4 regions of the Cellulomonas jepli genome follow, and region 1 is predicted to be linked to each of the others. Evidence: riboswitches for the same ligand, from Rfam matches in the RefSeq annotation. Region 1 holds a riboswitch; each other region holds the start of a gene.
What was found. Region 1 has a riboswitch for cyclic di-GMP ahead of AB6N24_RS20935 (PKD domain-containing protein). Riboswitches for the same ligand answer to the same signal wherever they lie in the genome.

Region 1 (4,571 bases):
TCGTCCCAGATCGAGTACCAGCGGTGCAGGTCGAGCTTGCGCCCGATGAGGCTCTCCAGGTCACGCATCGCCGTCTCGGTGTCCGGTGCGTCGCGCGTCCCCGCGAACGCGCCGAACAGCAGGCCCTGGTCCGGCGTGAGCTGCTGCGACGCGGTGAGGACCGGGGGTGTGGTCGGGGTCGGCGGGGGCGTGGCGCTCGGTGTGGGGGAAGGCGTGGGTGTGGGGGACGGCGCGACGGTCGGCGTCGGCGTGGGTGTGGGCGACGGCGAGGGAGTCGGGGCCACGGTCGGGCTCGCGGTCGGCCTCGGGGTGGCTGTCGGGTCTGTGGTGGCCGTGGGGCTCGCGGTCGGGCTCGGGCTCGCGGTCGGGCTCGGGTTGGCCGACGGGCTCGGGCTGGCTGTCGGGCTCGGGTTGGCGGACGGGCTGGGGCTGGCCGTCGGCGTCGCGGTCGTCGTGGGGCTCGTCGAGGGCTTCGGGGTCGTCGACGGCGTGGGTGTGGCGGAGGGCTTCGGCGTGGGGGTGGCCGAGGGGGTCGCGGTGGCCGTGGGGGTGGCTGAGGCGGTCGCGGTCGTCGTGGGGCTCGTCGAGGGCTTCGGGGTCGTCGACGGCGTGGGTGTGGCGGAGGGCTTCGGCGTCGGGGTGGCCGAGGCGGTCGCGGTGGCCGTGGGGGTGGCCGTGGGTGTGGCCGAGGGCTTCGGCGTGGCCGACGGCGTCGCCGACGGCTTCGGGGTGGCCGAGGGGGTAGGGGCGGCCGTCGGGGCGGCCGTGGGGGTGGCCGTCGCGGAGGGCGTCGGTGCGGGGGTCGCCGAGGCGGTCGTGGTGGGCGACGGCGCGGGCGTGGCGGAGCGCGTCGGCGTGGGTGTCGGGGTGGCCGTTGGTGTGGCCGACGGCGTCGGCGTGGCCGACGGCGTCGCCGACGGCTTCGGGGTCGGGGTGGGGCGCAGGACCGAGCTCGTCGGCGGGATCGCCCGGAGCACGTCCGCGGTCCGCGGGGTCACCCGGGCGCGGCCCTCGAGCGAGACCAGCGACGGGTCGGGGCCGCCGACCGGCCGGACCGTCTCGCGCACGAGGTCCGCGACGCGTGGCGCAGCAGCGGCGCTGGCGGTGGACGTCGTCGAGCCGGCGGTGATGGCCCGCGCCGCCGGTGCGGGCGAGGTCGGGACGGACGTCGCGGGCGCGAGCACCGCTCCTGCCGGCGTCCCCGTCGTCGAGCGTCCCGCCGTCGTCGGCCCCCAGGCCGGCGCCACCGTGCGGGGCAGCGGCGTGGTGTCGGCGGCTGCGCCGGGCACCTGCCCTCGGTCCCTCCCGTCGAGCGGCCCGTCGACCGCAGGCGCCACCTGGCCGCCGACGGTCGTCGTGCCCTGCCCGCCGACCGGTGCGGCGGTCCGCGGCGTCGGCCCCGTCGAGGGTGCTGCGGAGACGGCGCCACGGCCGTCCGTGCGCTCCGCCGCGGGTGCGGAGGTCAGTGCCGTCGCGACGAGGGCCGTCGTCAGCGCGAGCGTCGTGAGCGCGCGGAGCCCGCGCCGGGCCGGTGCCCGGCCGCTCGAGAGGAGGGCGACGCGGTCGGCCGGCCGGCGCCCGGGTGCGCGCGGTCGACGTGCCGGCGAGCCGGCTGGGCTGATGTGCACGTGTGCTCCGTGGTTCGGTGGCCTGGCTGACCGCGGGGGTCCCATGGCTTTGCGTCCCCGCCTCGCGACGGGTTTGCCTTTGTCGTCCGTGCCCGCGCGCCGGGTGCGGGTGCGCGGGTCCTGCGCCTGAGACATCGGCGCGTGCGGGCGTGTCGTGAGCGCGCCCGGGGGAGACGCACGTCTCGCGCGGGGTGAGATCGACGGTCTCGGGGGAGGGCGCTCCGGCATGCGGCGGGCCGCGGGCGACCCCACGACCCGTCGACCGGGCGCACGCCGTGGGTGGACGCACAAGAGGCGGGCGCGCGCTCCGGGTGTCCGGTGGCACGTGCCCGCCTCTTCGCTGTGCGGGCCGGTACCCCGGGGTGTGGGATACCGACAAACCGGCACGGCGACGGTTGTCGAGGGGTCCCCCGCCAACCTACGGTTACGTAGCCTACGCTGACGTAGGTTGCTACGACCAGCGCTCGTGCCCCCGTCTCGCCCCGCACGAAGGAGTCACCGCGTGAGCCCGAACGGCCCTCTGACGGATGACGGACTCGTCCAGCTGCTGACCCCCACCGGGGCGCGCGTCCACGACACGACCTACGACCCCCTCGTCGCGCACGTCACGCCCGAGGACCTGCGCGGGATGTACCGCGACATGGTCCTCGTCCGGCGGTTCGACTCCGAGGCGACCGCGCTGCAGCGCCAGGGCGAGCTCGGCCTGTGGGCCCAGAGCCTCGGCCAGGAGGCCGCGCAGGTCGGCTCCGGCCGCGCGCTGCGCCCGCAGGACTACGTCTTCCCGTCCTACCGCGAGCACGGTGTCGCGCACGTGCGGGGCCTCGACCTGACGGACATCCTGCGGCAGTTCCGGGGCATCGACCACGGCGGCTGGGACACCGAGGCGCACAACTTCCACCTGTACACGCTGGTGATCGGCTCGCACACGCTGCACGCGACCGGGTACGCGATGGGCGTGCAGCGCGACGGCGCGGTCGGCACCGGCGACCCCGAGCGCGACACCGCGGTCGTCACCTACTTCGGCGACGGTGCGACCGCGCAGGGCGACGTCAACGAGGCGCTCGTGTTCGCCGCCGTGAACAACGCCCCGCTCGTGCTGTTCTGCCAGAACAACCAGTGGGCCATCTCGGAGCCGACGACGCACCAGGCGCGCGTCCCGATCGCCGACCGCGGCAAGGGCTTCGGGGTGCCGAGCGTGCGGGTCGACGGCAACGACGTGCTCGCGTCGTACGCGGTGACCCTCCAGGCGCTCGAGCGTGCGCGGTCCGGCGGCGGGCCGACGCTCGTCGAGGCGTTCACGTACCGGATGGGCGCGCACACGACGTCCGACGACCCGACCCGGTACCGCTCGGCGGCCGAGGAGGAGTACTGGCGCCAGCGCGACCCGATCGACCGCCTGCGCCTGCACCTCACCGCGACCGACGAGCTGTCGCAGGACTTCCTCGACGCGGTCGACGCGGAGGCGGCGGCGCTGGGCGAGCGCGTCCGCGCGACGGTGCACGGGTTCACCGCACCGCCGACGTCCACGCTGTTCGAGCACGTGTACGCGACCCCGCACGCCGTCGTCGACGCCGAGCGTGCCTGGTTCGAGGGGTACGAGGCGTCGTTCGTGACCGGTGCGGCCGAGGGGAGCGCGCGATGAGCGCCGACGTCCAGAAGATCTCGCTCGCGAAGGCGATCAACGTCGGGCTGCGCCGGGCGCTCGAGCAGGACCCGAAGGTGCTGCTCATGGGTGAGGATATCGGGGCGCTCGGGGGCGTGTTCCGGGTGACCGACGGGCTGCAGAAGGACTTCGGCAAGGACCGGGTCGTCGACACCCCGCTCGCGGAGTCGGGCATCGTCGGCACCGCGATCGGCCTCGCGCTGCGCGGGTACCGCCCGGTGTGCGAGATCCAGTTCGACGGGTTCATCTTCCCGGCGTTCGACCAGATCACGACGCAGCTCGCCAAGATGCACTACCGCTCGCGCGGCCGGCTGAACCTGCCCGTCGTGATCCGCGTGCCCTACGGCGGCGGGATCGGCGCGATCGAGCACCACAGCGAGTCGCCCGAGGCGCTGTTCGCCCACACCGCCGGGCTCCGGGTCGTCAGCCCGTCGAACCCCGCCGACGCGTTCACGATGATCCAGCAGGCCATCGCGTCGCCCGACCCGGTGCTGTTCTTCGAGCCCAAGGGCCGGTACTGGGACAAGGCCGAGGTCGACCTCGCCGCCGGGGTCGCCGCGCCGCACGACGCGTCGGCGCCCACCGGCCTGGACCGCGCCCAGGTGGTCCGCAGCGGCACCGACGTGACGCTCGTCGCCTACGGGCCGACGGTGGCCGTCGCCCTCAAGGCCGCCGCGGCCGCGCAGGCCGAGGGCACGAGCGTCGAGGTCGTCGACCTGCGCACGATCTCCCCGCTCGACACCGCGACCGTCGTCGAGTCGGTCCGCCGCACCCGCCGCTGCGTCGTCGTGCACGAGGCCCCGACGCTCTACGGCAGCGGCGCCGAGGTCGCGGCGCGGGTCACCGAGGAGTGCTTCTACCACCTCGAGGCGCCCGTGCTCCGGGTCGGCGGCTTCCACAGCCCCTACCCGGTGTCCAAGCTCGAGCACGAGTACCTGCCCGGGCTCGACCGCGTGCTCGACGCGGTCGACCGCACCCTCGCGTTCTGACCGCCTGGCGTTCTGAGGAGACCGACGTGCCCACGCACCAGACGTTCCACCTGCCCGACGCCGGCGAGGGCCTGACCGAGGCCGAGATCGTCGAGTGGCACGTCGCCGTCGGCGACACCGTCGAGCTCAACCAGACGATCGTCGAGATCGAGACCGCGAAGTCGCTCGTCGAGCTCCCGAGCCCGTACGCGGGCGTGGTCGTCGAGATCCTCGTGCAGCCCGGGACGACCGTCGACGTCGGGGCGCCGATCATCGTCGTCGACGTCGACCCGTCGGGTCCCGCGGCGCCCG
Region 2 (4,571 bases), on a different contig from region 1:
ACGGAGCGGGCCGCGGGGTCGCGGCGCCGCGCGACGTCGAGGTCCTCGCGCAGGACGCCGAGGAAGCGGGTGAGCGACGGCACGGTCAGTCCAGCAGGTCGGCGTAGAGGATCGACGTCAGGTAGCGCTCGCCGAAGGACGGGATGATCGTGACGATCAGCTTGCCCGCGTTCTCGGGGCGCTTGGCGACCTGGACGGCGGCGTAGAGCGCCGCGCCGGAGGAGATCCCGACGAGGAGCCCCTCCTCCTTCGCCGCGCGTCGCGCCCACTCGACGGCCGTCTCGGCGTTGACGTCGATCACCTCGTCGTAGACCGAGGTGTCGAGGATCTCGGGGACGAAGTTGGCGCCGATGCCCTGGATCTTGTGCGGCCCCGGCTGACCGCCGTTCAGGATCGGCGACTCCTCCGGCTCGACGGCGATGATCTTCACGTCCGGGTTGCGCTCCTTGAGCAGCTGCCCGACGCCCGTGATCGTGCCGCCCGTGCCGATCCCGGCGACGAAGATGTCGACCTTGCCGTCGGTGTCCGCCCAGATCTCCTCGGCGGTCGTCGCGCGGTGGATCGCCGGGTTGGCGGCGTTCGCGAACTGGCGGGCGAGCACGGCGCCCGGGCGCTCCGCGGCGACCTCGTTCGCGCGGTTGACCGCGCCCTTCATGCCCTCCGAGCCGGGGGTGAGGATGAGCTCGGCGCCGTACGCGCGCAGCAGGGCCCGGCGCTCCTTCGACATGGTCTCGGGCATCGTCAGGACGACCTTGTACCCGCGCGCCGCGCCGACGAACGCGAGCGCGATGCCGGTGTTGCCGCTGGTGGCCTCGACGATCGTGCCGCCCGCGGGGAGCTCGCCGGACGCCTCGGCGGCGTCGATGATCGCGACGCCGATGCGGTCCTTGACCGAGCTCGCGGGGTTGTAGAACTCGAGCTTGCCGACCACCGTGGCGCCGGCGCCCTCGGTCAGCTTGTTGATGCGGACCAGCGGGGTGTTGCCGATGAGCTGCGTCGCGTCGTCGTAGATGCGGGCCATGTCGTCCTCGTCTGTGCGGGGCCACGGGGTGCGTGGCGGGGTGGGGGAGGTGGTGCGGGGGACCGGGAGGGCTCCGGCGTCGCGCGCCGCGCGGTGGGCTCGTCGTCGGGCCGGGCAGCAGCGCGCGGGGCTCGCTGCCGGGGACCGCCGAGCGCCGGGGACCACCGGTGCGGCGCGTGGGGCGAGCGCTGGCGCGGGGGGATGTGCCCGTGCGGGCCTCCCGCTGCGAGGGCAGCGGGAGCGGCCAGCGCTCTAGTGACAGCGACAGCAGGCGGCGACCCGGTGGGGCCGGGCGCACGCGGCGTCGCACAGGACCAGGGTGGTGACGCACGCGCGGAGCAGCACGGTCACCTCTCCTCCCGGTCGGTCATGGACGCGCTGACGTTATCGACAACGTCCCCGCGGTGCAAAGCATGCCCGAGGTGCGGGACGTCGTCCGCGCGGACGACCGCGACGCAGCACGGCGACGGGCCGTGGGACGCCGACGACGCACGCGAGCGGTGCGCGGGAAACCCGCGCACCGCTCGCGTGCGTCTGCCGTGCGGACGTCAGAAGCTGCGCTGGACCTTGACCGCCGCGCCGTCCGTGAAGTAGTTGTCGACGTTCGCGATCGTGTGGACGGTCGGAGCGAGGATCGCGCAGCGCGTGTACCCCGTGTCGAGCCGGAACACGTTGTTCTGGATGACCACGCCGGTGCTCGCCGGGCGGCTGCCGTAAGCCATGTTGATGGTGCACTTGCCGCCACCGATCCGGTTGTCCTTGATCGTCAGGCCCGTGATCTGCGAACGGTCCTGCGTCGTCTGGATCGCCGTGGCCTGCGCACCGCGGATGTTGTTCCGCAGGATCCGGATGTTCGACCCGCCCTGGATCTGGATGCTGTCGGCGTGGCTCTCGCCGCCCTTGTGGTTCGGGTCGGAGGCGTAGTACAGGTTGCTGTGCATGTACGAGTCCTCGACGAGGACGTTCGAGCCCGTGATGTGCACCGAGTCGATGACGTTCGCGATCTCCGTGCGGCGGACCGTGAAGTTGTGCCCGATGATGCCCGCGATGTGCGGCGACGCGTCGGCCGCGACGAGCTCGCTGTCCTCGATCGTGAAGGGGTAGAGACCCGCGCCGTTCGTGACGAGGGCGAAGCTGCTGGTGATCGGCCGGCCGCGGACGACCGAGCGCTTGATCGTGACGTTCGGTGCCGTGACCTTGAGGAACCCCCGCACGTCGACCGCGTCGATGACCGCGCCCGGCGTGCTCACCACGAGGTCGCCGGTGATGACGGTCAGGACCGTGCCTGCCGGCACGCCCGTCGTGCTGGCGCTCGCGTTGCTCAGCGTCGGGATGGTGAGCGCGGCGGGTGCGACGCCGGCGCCGGCAGCGGGAGCCGTTGACGCGATCGCTGCGACGACGCTGAGGCCGGCGACGAGGGCGACGGCCCGGCCCCGGCGGCGGAGGGCGCGCTGCGGGGCGCGCTCCGACAGGCTGTCGGTGGGCGCGCTGAAGGTCGAGCGGACTGCATTGAGCACTGGATTCTCCGTCGTTCGGCAGCCTGGCGAACCTCGTGGGTCCCATGGCTTTGCGTCACTGCCTCGCGGCAGCTTTGCCTTTTCGTGGACAGGAGGACCGTATGCGGTCGCGGCTGCCCGCGACAAGAGTCACAGCGCCTGGCAGGCGGGTGAAACAGCGTCGTCCGGGCGGCGGGTCCTCGGTGCCGGTGATAACAGCCGGTGCGGATCAGGGCGATCCCGCAGGTCACGGGCGTGGGAATGCGTGAGAAGGCGTTGTTTTCGACGAGTTCCCGAGTGCGGCGCGGGCGCCCCGGCGGCACGTCCGGGATGTCCGTCCGGGACGGGTTACGAACACGATCGGTGCATTCACGGACGGGTGCACCCGCACGGGTGGCGGGCGTGGTCCTGTGCGTGCGCCCGGGCGCACGCGCAGGACGCTCAGCCCAGCCCGACGGCGTCGAGCCACGCCTCGGCGAGCAGGCCGTGACCGGCGGGCGTGGGGTGCACGCCGTCGTACGCCCAGGCGGCCGGCGTGGTGCGGACGGCCGCCGCGGCGAAGAGCCCGTCGGCCGGCACGAGCGTCGCGCGGAGCTCGGCGGCGAGCCGCCGGACGACCCCGATCCGCGGGTCGAGGTCCTCGCGCCAGCCGTGCTGTGCCTCCTCGACGGGCACGACGAACGGCTCGACGAGGACGAGGCGCGCCCCCAGGCGCTCGCGCGCCGAGTCGAGCATCGCGCGGTAGTCCTCCTCGTACGCGTCGACGGAGGTCGCGCGGCCCGAGTCGTAGCGGCGCCACGTGTCGTTGATCCCGACGAGCACCGAGATCACGGTCGGCTCGAGCGCGAGGGCGTCGGCCTCCCAGCGGTCGCGGAGCTGCCGCGCGGTGTCCCCGCCGATCCCGCGGTTGAGGAAGGTCAGGCCCAGGTCGGGCCGGCGCGCGCCGGCGAGCGCGGCGACGAGCAGCGCGTACCCGTGCCCGAGGCTCGCCGGGTCGCTGCGGTCGCGCCCCCCGTCGGTGATCGAGTCGCCGGTCAGCAGGATGCGGTCGCCCGCCTCGAGAAGCGTCATGCCCCGAACTGCAGCACAGGGGCCCGGATCGGACAAGCCGGTCAGGTGCCGACCACGAGCGAGACCGCGAGCGCCGCCATCACGACCGCGACGAGCCCGTCGAGGACCTGCCAGGCGCGCGGGCGGGCGAAGAGCGGGGCGAGCCGGCCCGCGCCGAACCCGAGGGTGACGAACCAGCCGATGCTCGCGGCGACCGCCCCGGCGGCGAAGGCCCACGGCCGGTCCTGCTGGTGCGCGACCGAGCCGAGGAGCACGACGGTGTCGAGGTACACGTGCGGGTTCAGGAAGGTCAGGGCGGCGCACGTGAGCAGCACGCGGGCACGCCCGCCCGGGGCGTCGTCGGCGGCGGGCTGCAGCGTCGCGGGCCGCAGCGCACGGCGCGCCGCGTTCACCGCGAACCAGCCGAGGAACGCCGCGCCCCCGTACCGCACGGCCGTCATGACGGTCTCGTGCGCGGTGAGCACCGGCCCGAGGCCGGCGACGCCGGCGGTCACGAGCGCCGCGTCGGCGAGCGCGCAGACGAGCACCACGCCCAGCACGTGCTCGCGGCGCAGGCCCTGCCGGAGCACGAACGCGTTCTGCGCGCCGATCGCCACGATGAGGCCGAGGCCCGTCACGAGGCCGACGAGCGCGTCGGCGGGAGCGCCGCCGTTCACGGGCGGGTCCGGGGGAGCGAGGAGGGCATGCCTCGACGGTAGGCACCGGGGCACGTGCAGGCCAGCGAATGATCTGCATGGATCGTTAGCATGACTTCATGGAACTCGACCCGGCCCAGCTCAAGGCGCTCGCGGCCGTCGTCGACGAGGGGAGCTTCGAGGGCGCGGCGCGGGCGCTGAACGTCACGCCGTCCGCGGTGAGCCAGCGCATCAAGGCACTCGAGCGGGCCGCCGGCCACGTCGTCGTGCGCCGGGTCCGGCCGTGCGAGCCGACCGTCCCGGGTCGCGCCCTGCTCCGTCTCGCGCGCGAGTGGAGCGTGCTCGAGG
Region 3 (4,571 bases), on a different contig from region 1:
CGATCTCCGCGAGGAAGATCGGCTTGTCCGGGGCCGCTGCGCGCAGCAGCGGGAGCGTCTTGCCGTACGTGTCGTCGAACGTCGGCTGCGGGTCGCCCGGGCGGTAGTAGCCCGACATGCCGATCCAGTCGACGTACTCGTCACCCGGGTAGAAGTTGACCGGGTCCGGCTGGCTCGGGATCTTGTTCACGCGGTTCGGGGCCCAGAGCCACGCGACGTACTCGTTCGCGCCCTCCTGGGTGAAGATGTCGTGCACGTGCCGCCACATCTGCACGTACTCGCCCTTCTTGTTCCCGTTGATGCCCTTGCCGTCCCAACCGCGGACCTCGGACCACGGGTACCAGGTCCCGTTCATCTCGTGGTTGAAGCGCAGGACCAGCGGGAGGCCGGTCGCGGCGATGTCACGGGCGTACTTGCGCAGGTACTCGTCGTGCTGGCCGTTGATGATCGAGCCGAGCGAGTACTCGGGCGCCTCCGCGGAGATCGCACCGACCTGGCTCTGGCTCTCCCAGGTGAGCAGCGGGATCTGACCGCGGCTCCACGCGGACTGGACGGCGTCCGGGCGGAAGTCGGTGTCCCACGACTGGAAGTAGCCGCTGACGTCGGCGTTGCGGTTCACGGCCGCCTGCACGCCGTTGAACTCGCCGTAGTCGAACGGGCTCTGCGTCGTGTAGAGGCCGAACAGCTGGCTCGCCGCGACGATGTCCGCCTTAGTCATCGACGCGGTGACCGGGGGCGCCTGGTGGCCCTTGGGGTTCTGCACCTTGTAGGTGAGCTCGCCGAGCTGCTTCTTGAGGTCGGCGATCTGCGCCGTGGTGACCTTGCTCGCGGCGTTCTGGCGCTCGCGCGCGGCCTTGAGCGTGCCGTTGACGAGGTTCGCGGCGTCCTTCTGCTTCGCGGCCTCGGCCTCGGCACGACCGAGCTCCTGCTGCGTCTGCACGAGCTTCGCCTCGAGCTCGGTGATCTGCTTCTTCAGGTCCTCCGCGCGGGCGAGCTGGACCTTGTCGCCGACCTGGGGCCGCGGCGCGGTGAGCTTCGCCTCCATCTCCTCGAGCTGGGCGCTGAGGTCGCGCGAGCGCGCCTGCTCCGTCTTGAGGGCGACCTCGGTCGCGCTCGGCCCGTTCCACACGTACTGGCCCTGCGGCGACAGCAGCGCGATCGCACCGACCGCAAGAAGTGAGACGGTGATCACAGAAGCGAGCACGCGATGGCGGCGCGTGAACTTGAACGGATAGTCGGAAAACATCTGCGGGTGCCTCCACGGCGATGGTCTTCACGGCGCGCCCGGGTCATGCGGTCCGGACTGCGTGCGGGTCGTGAGCACGGGTGCTCGTCGGGCGTGAGCGCAGACGCACGGGTGTGCGGCCGTCGCGTTCGACATGGCGGTGGAGCCCCTCCCGAGGCCCCGGCCGTGCCGGAGCGCGACGTCCGTGTCGCGGTGCGTGTCCTGCTCCAGCACGGCGAGACCGTGCTGACCAGCGACGATGAGTGAGAGACAGCGTCGCCGCGGGTTACCGGGACCACGGGGGAAGCTCCCCTGCCGTGTCGCCCTGCCCTGCGTGCGGCGGCGACCGCGCCAGACGGCCCAACCTCGGCGCCGGCGTGCGGCACCGAACTCGGTTCCCCCCGGAAGCCCTGTGCGGTAGGTCCTCATGGTGCACAGCAATCACTCGAAAGGGCAAGAACCCTGCACGGAACACGGTCGTATATCCGAATTGCCCGGGTGCACGGGAGTCACGCCCGGCGTGCACGCGCGTCGGCTTGGTCCGGGTTTATGTGACTGGATTAACACGAACGGCGGACGTACGCTCGTCGAGTCCGCGAAAAGGCAAACCTGCTGCGAGGCAGGGACGCAAAGCCATGGGGCCCTCGGGGTCCGCCAGGCTGCCGAACGACAGGGGATCCCCGTGCAACGCCGCCTCCCGGGGCAGGGCCGTGCCGTGCCCGCGCCCAGCACCACCACCGCCCGCGCCGCGTCGAGGCCCACCGCCTCGGCCCGCGCCGCTCGCACCCGCACCGCACGCGCCGTCGTCGCCTCGGCCGCGCTCGCCGGTCTGCTCACGGCGGCCGTCGTGCCGCCGTCGACGGCCGCGAGCCGCCAGGTCGTCGAGCCGGCCCCGACTGCGTCGCCCACGGTGTCGCCCACGCCCGAGCCGATGCCCGGCCCCACGGACCCGCCCACGCCCACGGCGGACCCGACGCTCAGCCCCACGCCCACCGCCGAGCCGACGCTCAGCCCCACGCCCGGGACGCCCACCGAGCCCACCCCCGACGCCACGCCGAGGCCCGGCGCCGCGAACGACTGGGCCGAGGACGCCCTGACCCCGGACGACGGCCTGCTGTTCGGGGCGTCGGTCGCCAAGGGCACCCACGCGAGCGTCGACGCCGCCGTCTCGGCGTTCGAGGCGAGCATCGGGCGCAAGCTCGACGTGCACCGCTGGTACGCCCTGTGGGACGAGCTGCCGTCGACGCCGCTGACCACGACCGTCCAGCGCGGCCGCACGCCGCTGCTGTCGGTGTCGTCGAAGAAGATCGACGGCACCAAGATCTCGTGGGCCGCCGTCGCGAGCGGCGCCCACGACGCGCAGATCGTCCAGCACGCGAACGCCGTCAAGGCGCTGCGCGTGCCGATGTACGTCTCGTTCCAGCACGAGCCCGACTACTCCCCCGGCTTCGGGGCCGCGGCCGACTACCGGGCGGCGTTCCGCCACTACGTCGAGGTCTTCCGCGCGCAGGGCGTGACCAACGCCGTGTGGACGTGGATCGTGACGCCGACGCCCTTCGCGCCGTACGCGGCGGTGAGCGCCGACGCGCTGTACCCCGGCGACGACGTCGTCGACCAGATCGCGCTCGACGCCTACAACTGGTTCGGGTGCGCGACGAACGGCCAGACGTCGTGGTCGTCGATGTCGCGCGCCGCGTCGGCGTTCCGGGCGTTCGGCCAGGCGCACGGCAAGCCCCTCGTGATCGCCGAGTGGGGTTCGGTCGAGGACCCCGCGGTGCCGGGCCGCAAGGCCGCGTGGCTGCGCGAGTCGATGGCGACGCTCGCGTCGTGGCCCGAGGTCACGGCGGTCCTGTACTTCCACCACCACGGCAGCTGCTCGTGGTTCGTGGACTCGACGCCGAGCTCGCTCGAGGCGTTCGCGGACGTCGCCGACTCCCCCGCGGCGCACACGCGGCCGTCGGCCTTCCTGCAGACGTCGACGACGCACGGGACGGCGCCGCTCTCGGTCACGTTCGACGCGTCGCGCTCGTCGGGCGCGGGCGGTGGTGCCGGCGAGCACGTCGCGAGCTGGTCGCTCACCTACGGCGACGGGACCACGGAGAGCGGCACCGGCGCGCCGCCGGCCACGCTCACGCACGTCTACGGCCCGGGCGACCACAGCGCGCGGCTCACGGTCACCGACACCGCGGGCGGCACGAGCACCGACTCGGTGGCGATCACCGCGGCGGACCCGCCGACCGGGACCCTCGACCAGAAGGACGTCACGGACACCTCGGCGACGCTCTACGCGTGGGTCGACCTGCACGGGTACGCGGGCACCGTGCGCTTCCAGTACGGGCGGACGCTCGAGTACCTGGGCGGCGACTCGACGGTCGCCGTGCCCGCCGTCTCCTACGTGAAGACCGTGAGCCAGCCGATCGCCGGGATCCGGCCCGGCACGACGTACTACTGGAAGGCGACCATCACGTCGCCGGCCGGCACCACCGAGCTGACCCGCACCTTCGAGACCGCGGGCGCGCCGACGTCGTCGAACCAGTTCACCGCCTCGTCGACGTCCACGTCGACGACCTTCAAGGCGCAGGTGCACCCGCACCGGCTCACGACCACGGCGTGGATCGAGTGGGGGCGGACGACCGCGCTGGGCACGTCCTCGCCCGTCACGACGGTGCCCGCGCTGACCTACGAGAAGACGGTCGCGAGCAACCTCGTGACGGGTCTCGCCCCGCGCACGACGTACTACTACCGGGTCGTCGCCACGAACGCGCAGGGCACGCTGTACGGGCCCGTGCGCTCGTTCACCACGCCCCGCTGAGCGGGCACCGCGGCGACCTGCCCGAGCGCTCGCCCGGCTCGGTGGAGCCCCACCCGCACGACCGTCCGGCGCCGGGCCGCTCCCTTCCCGGAGCGGCCCGGCGCTGCGGCTCAGCGCGGGCGCAGCCGGCTCGCCGGCACGATCTCGGACGCCTGCGACGCGCTCGACCAGCGCAGCTGGATCGTCGCGTCGAGCCGGTCGTCGAAGAACTCGAGCCGGACGGGCACGGCCCGCCCCGCGGTCAGCGCGACCGTCCCGGTGTCGACGCGCGGCGCGTGCCGGTTCCACTGGTCGATGATCAGCCGCCCGTCGACCCACAGCCGCACGCCGTCGTCGCTCGTCGTCGCGAACGTGTACGTCTGCGTGTGGCGGGGCACGACCGAGCCGGTCCACCGCACCGAGAACGTGTCCGCGCCGATCCCGGCGACGGGCGCGGCGGCCCCCCACCGGAAGCCGACGGTCGGGTCGACGCGCGTGACGGTCGTGCCCGTGAGGTCGGCGTTGTCGAAGTAGGTGCCGAGCAGCCCGCGCTGC
Region 4 (4,571 bases), on a different contig from region 1:
CGAGCCCAGCAGCGTGGCCCAGTGGTGGTACGCCTCGTGGCTCGACCGGGAGTTCACGACCCCGAGGACGGCGAGCAGGCCCCAGCGCCGCGCCGGGGTCCGGACGGGCACGACGAGGCACACCTCACCCTGTGTTCCGTCGGCGGCCCCGACGAGGTCCGACGGCGGGAACCTGCGCGAGTCGAGCTCCTCGCCGACGTGGTGGTCGAGGAACCCGTCCGGGTCGTGCACGCCCGCGAGCCGCAGCGGCGCACCGGGGGCCGCGTCGTCCCACAGCGCGAGCAGCCCCGCACGTGAGTGCGTCTGCGCGAGCCAGCCGAGCCCCCGCGCCGCGTCGGCGTCCGCGCGCAGCAGCGCCGCCGCGACGTCGGACCCCTCGAGCACGTGCTGCGCGAGGACGTGCGACTGCTGCACCGAGCCGTGGTTCTGCAGCCGCCACAGCGCCGCGGCGACCCGGCTCAGCGCAGTGGTGTGCGGGCTCGCGCCCGTCGCGGTCCCCGTGCTCATGAGCCGCTGCACGTGCTCGGTGAGCACCGAGGTGATCCGGTGCAGCGCGTCGTCGCCGGGCGCGGCCCCGCGCATCAGCGCGAGCAGACCGTCGAGGTCCGTCTCGGTGAGGTCGTCGCCGCGCTGCAGGAGGCGCTCGAGCTCGTCGGCGAGCGCGGCGGTCGCGTCGGGGGCGACGGTGCCCGGATGCCGCCCGGCGAGCAGGGTCGACAGGGTGCGGTGGAGGTCGCCCGGCTGCACGGGCACGCCGGCGAGCCGGGACGCGGGCGCGGGTCGGCTGGTGAGCACGTCGTCGCGGCACCCGCACGAGCCGCGGGGGACGACGACGGTGGCCGCGGCGACGTGGCTGCCCGCGGGCACGTGCTCGCCGCGCAGGGCGCGCATGACGAGCGAGCCGGCCAGCGCGCCCACCTCGTCGAACCGTTGGTGCACGCTCGACAGGCTCGGCGTCGCCCAGGCGCCGTGCTCGACGTTGTCGAAGGCGAGGACCGCGACGTCCTCGGGCACGCGCACGCCCGCGGCGGCGAGCCCGCGGACGAGCCCGATGGCGTTGTGCCCGGACGCGGTGACCACCGCGTCGGGCCGCTCGGGACGGGCGAGCAGCTCCCGGGCGGCGTCCACGCCCGCGGCCTCCGACCAGTCCCGCGCCACGACGAGCAGCTCCTCGCGCGGGATGAGCCCGTGCGCGGCGAGCGCGTCGCGGTACGCGACGTGGCGCTCCTGGTAGTCGTACTGCCGGAGGTCGCCGACGAAGCCGATCCGGGTGTGGCCGTGCGCGCGCAGGTGCTCGACGGCGGCGTGGATGCCGCCGTGGTTGTCGGGCAGCGCGACGGGCGCCTCGACGCCGTCGACCCGCTGGCTCGTGAGCACGACGGGCTTGCCGAGCACGAGCATCCGCTCGAGGAAGGCCGCGCTCGCGCTGAGGGCGATCGTGACGACCGCGTCGGCCTCGTCCCAGCCCACGGACAGCGCGGTCTCGCCGACGACCGTCTCGTCGAGCTCGGGCTGCTCCGGTGCGGTCTGGGCCACCACGACGCGACCGCCCTGCGCGGTGACCTCCCGCACCAGCCCCGCCAGGAGCTCACCGTGGTAGAACCCGCCGATGTGGCGCGCGAGCGCGAGGACGGTCCAGGTGTGCGGCACGTGACTCCTCCGGCTGCGAGCCACGTGTGGGCTCCTCGGGAGGACCATCGGCACCCGCCGCGGCGACTTGAGCGGAGAGCCGCAGGTCAGGGGCCGTGCGGAGCGACGTGACGGGCCACGGCGGGGGTCGCGCGGACCGGTCGTCGGGCGTCGGTGCGGTCGACGTCGGGTCACGTGTGGCGGTCGCAGCGGTCGGCACGCGTGACGCGCGTCTCGACGGCGCTCGGGTGCGGACAGCGTTCGGGCGCCTCACCCGCACAAGATGAGGCGCCCGTCACCCGCCGTGGTCACCTGGCGACCCGCCCCGCTCGCGCCTGGGCGTTGGGTCAAGGGTAGGACGAATCCGCCGGGAGGGCGAGGGATCGTCACGCACTCGTCTGCTGCGGCCCAACCGAAGCTCTCCCGGCGGTCAGGATGCACGGGCCGGCCGGGCATGTTATATGCGCCGTCGAAGCGCATCGATTCACCCGATCGGCCCCCAGGGTGGTTCGTTTCACCCTCGGGGGGTTGTTGCGAAGTTGTCCGGGTTCATGCATAGTTGAGGACGTCAGCGAGAAACGGCAAACCCGCCGCAAGGTGGGGACGCAAAGCCACGGGGCCTCAGGGGTCAGCCGAGCTACCGAACGACAGGAGAGTTGCCATCATGGCCATCACCACCCCCAACCGTTCCGAGTCCACCTCGATGCCGGGCGCTCTGCTCACCCCGGGTGAGGTCGCAGCGATGTTCCGGGTCGACCCGAAGACCGTCACGCGCTGGGCGCAGGCCGGCAAGCTCTCGGCGGTCCGGACGCTCGGTGGGCACCGCCGCTTCCACGAGAACGAGGTCCGCCAGCTCCTCACGGGCGTGCCGCAGCAGCGTTCCGACGTCTGAGGTCTCGGCCGCGCGTCACGCACAGCTTCTCGCCGAAAGGCCCGGGGAAATGTTCCCCGGGCCTTTTGTCGTGCACGTGTCCAATTCACGTGACCTCGGTCACTCGAATGGCGCAGCGCTTCTCTCCCGCCGCAGGTGCACCGGGGACGGCAGAGCCGAAGGGCGCGAGGGTGCCGGGCCGACGGCGGCGGGAGGCTCCCAGCGGGCCTGCGCGGTCCACACCTCCGACCGCTGGAGTGCCCGAGTCGGACAGCCCCGCATGAAACAATCGTGGGCATGGCGATGAGAGAGATCCGCACGGTCGGCGACCCGGTCCTGCGCACCCCCTGCGACCCGATCACGACCGTCGACGACCGGGTGCGCTCCCTCGTGACGGACCTGCTCGAGACCGTCGACCACGAGGGTCGGGCCGGCCTCGCCGCCAACCAGATCGGCGTCGGGCTCCGCGCCTTCTCGTGGAACATCGACGACGAGATCGGCTACGTGCTGAACCCCCGCATCGTGGAGCTGTCCGAGGACTACCAGGACGGCGACGAGGGCTGCCTGTCGGTGCCCGGCCTCTGGTACCCGACGAAGCGCGCCTGGTACGCCCGGGTCGTCGGCGAGGACCTCGACGGCAAGGAGGTCGTCGTCGAGGGCACCGAGCTCATGGCCCGCTGCCTGCAGCACGAGGTGGACCACCTCGACGGGTACCTCTACCTCGACCGGCTCGAACGGTCCGTGCGCAAGAAGGCGATGCGCGCGATCCGCGACCAGCTCTGACGCGGGTCCCCGCGCCGGAGCGGGGTGACGGCCACGACCGCGGGCCGGGTCTCGCCCCGCGGTCCCGGCGCGCGATCCCGACGTTTCAGGGCGAACCATGACCGATCGCCACCCGGACCGTTGCACGTCCGGGTGGCGGGGCCGGATTCGCTGGCGTCCGACCAGCCGGATCATGCATGCTGTCACCAGCACGCCGCGAGGCCGTGGTGCACTCCCGTCTGCGGGACGAGGTCGTTGGGGAAGACGAACCTCGAGCCGTCAGGAGGGCGACATGGCAGGTGCGATCACCCGCGGTGTACTTTTCGTGCACTCAGCGCCACGTGCGCTCTGCCCCCACATGGAGTGGGCGGCAGGCAACGTGCTGGGCACACGCGTGTCCCTGGACTGGACGCCGCAGCCTGCGGCGCCGGGGATGTACCGGGCGGAGCTGTCCTGGCAGGGTGCCCAGGGGACGGGCGCGCGCCTGGCCTCGGCGCTGCGCGGGTGGACCCACCTGCGCTACGAGGTGACCGAGGAGTCGAGCCACGGCACCGACGGCTCGCGCTGGAGCCACACGCCCGAGCTCGGCATCTTCCACGCCCAGACCGACGTGCACGGCAACGTCGTCGTGCCCGAGGACCGCATCCGTGCCGCCCTCGTGCACGCGGCGGACCCGGCACGCCTGCGCGCCGAGCTGGACCTCGCGCTCGGGCAGGCGTGGGACGACGAGCTCGAGCCGTTCCGCTACGCCGGCGCCGGCGCGCCCGTGCGCTGGCTGCACCGGGTCGGCTGAGCGGCCGGCGACGGCCGGGCCGCGACGGCCGCACGAACGACGACGCCCGGCCACCGCGCCCTCACGGGGAGCGGTGGCCGGGCGTCGTCGTGCCGTGGCCGGAGACGGCGTGCCGGGGTCAGGCCGTCGTGACCACGAGGGCGACGTTGTGGCCGCCGAACCCGAACGAGTTGTTGACCGCGGCGAGCTGACCGTCGGCCGGCAGGGCCCGCGGCGTGTCGCGCACCAGGTCGAGCACGAGCTCGGGGTCCGGGTCCGAGACGTTGATCGTCGGGGGAGCCGTGCGCTCGTGCAGCGCGAGCACCGTGAAGATGGTCTCGAGCGCGCCCGCGCCGCCGAGCAGGTGACCCGTCATCGACTTCGTGGCCGAGAGCGCGACCTGGTCCGCGGCCGAGCCGAGCACGTCGCGGACGCCGCGCGCCTCGATGAGGTCGCCGACCACCGTCGAGGTGGCGTGCGCGTTGACGTGCCGCACGTCGGCGGGGTCGATCCCGGCGTCCGTGAGCGCCGAGCGCA

Region 2: another riboswitch for cyclic di-GMP. It lies ahead of AB6N24_RS01375 (right-handed parallel beta-helix repeat-containing protein); the one in region 1 lies ahead of AB6N24_RS20935 (PKD domain-containing protein).
Region 3: another riboswitch for cyclic di-GMP. It lies ahead of AB6N24_RS12440 (PKD domain-containing protein); the one in region 1 lies ahead of AB6N24_RS20935 (PKD domain-containing protein).
Region 4: another riboswitch for cyclic di-GMP. It lies ahead of AB6N24_RS11010 (BldC family transcriptional regulator); the one in region 1 lies ahead of AB6N24_RS20935 (PKD domain-containing protein).

The regions. Positions count from the first base shown of each region.
Region 1 covers NZ_JBFTER010000130.1:7,665-12,235, forward strand. The annotation lists gene AB6N24_RS20935 (PKD domain-containing protein) at 1-1,628, opposite strand, end outside; cyclic di-GMP riboswitch class I at 1,642-1,716, opposite strand; gene pdhA (pyruvate dehydrogenase (acetyl-transferring) E1 component subunit alpha) at 2,131-3,270, shown strand; gene AB6N24_RS20945 (alpha-ketoacid dehydrogenase subunit beta) at 3,267-4,280, shown strand; partial or broken gene AB6N24_RS20950 (biotin/lipoyl-containing protein) at 4,307-4,571, shown strand, end outside.
Region 2 covers NZ_JBFTER010000003.1:44,237-48,807, reverse strand. The annotation lists gene epsC (serine O-acetyltransferase EpsC) at 1-83, opposite strand, end outside; gene cysK (cysteine synthase A) at 86-1,021, opposite strand; gene AB6N24_RS01375 (right-handed parallel beta-helix repeat-containing protein) at 1,570-2,538, opposite strand; cyclic di-GMP riboswitch class I at 2,553-2,627, opposite strand; gene AB6N24_RS01370 (SGNH/GDSL hydrolase family protein) at 2,959-3,588, opposite strand; gene AB6N24_RS01365 (LysE/ArgO family amino acid transporter) at 3,630-4,244, opposite strand; gene AB6N24_RS01360 (LysR family transcriptional regulator ArgP) at 4,343-4,571, shown strand, end outside.
Region 3 covers NZ_JBFTER010000047.1:2,619-7,189, reverse strand. The annotation lists gene AB6N24_RS12445 (glycoside hydrolase family 26 protein) at 1-1,246, opposite strand, end outside; cyclic di-GMP riboswitch class I at 1,818-1,892, shown strand; gene AB6N24_RS12440 (PKD domain-containing protein) at 1,941-4,037, shown strand; gene AB6N24_RS12435 (PQQ-dependent sugar dehydrogenase) at 4,148-4,571, opposite strand, start outside.
Region 4 covers NZ_JBFTER010000039.1:7,257-11,827, forward strand. The annotation lists gene AB6N24_RS11005 (EAL domain-containing protein) at 1-1,650, opposite strand, end outside; cyclic di-GMP riboswitch class I at 2,200-2,274, shown strand; gene AB6N24_RS11010 (BldC family transcriptional regulator) at 2,333-2,521, shown strand; gene def (peptide deformylase) at 2,798-3,283, shown strand; gene AB6N24_RS11020 (DUF3145 domain-containing protein) at 3,555-4,055, shown strand; gene fabF (beta-ketoacyl-ACP synthase II) at 4,174-4,571, opposite strand, start outside.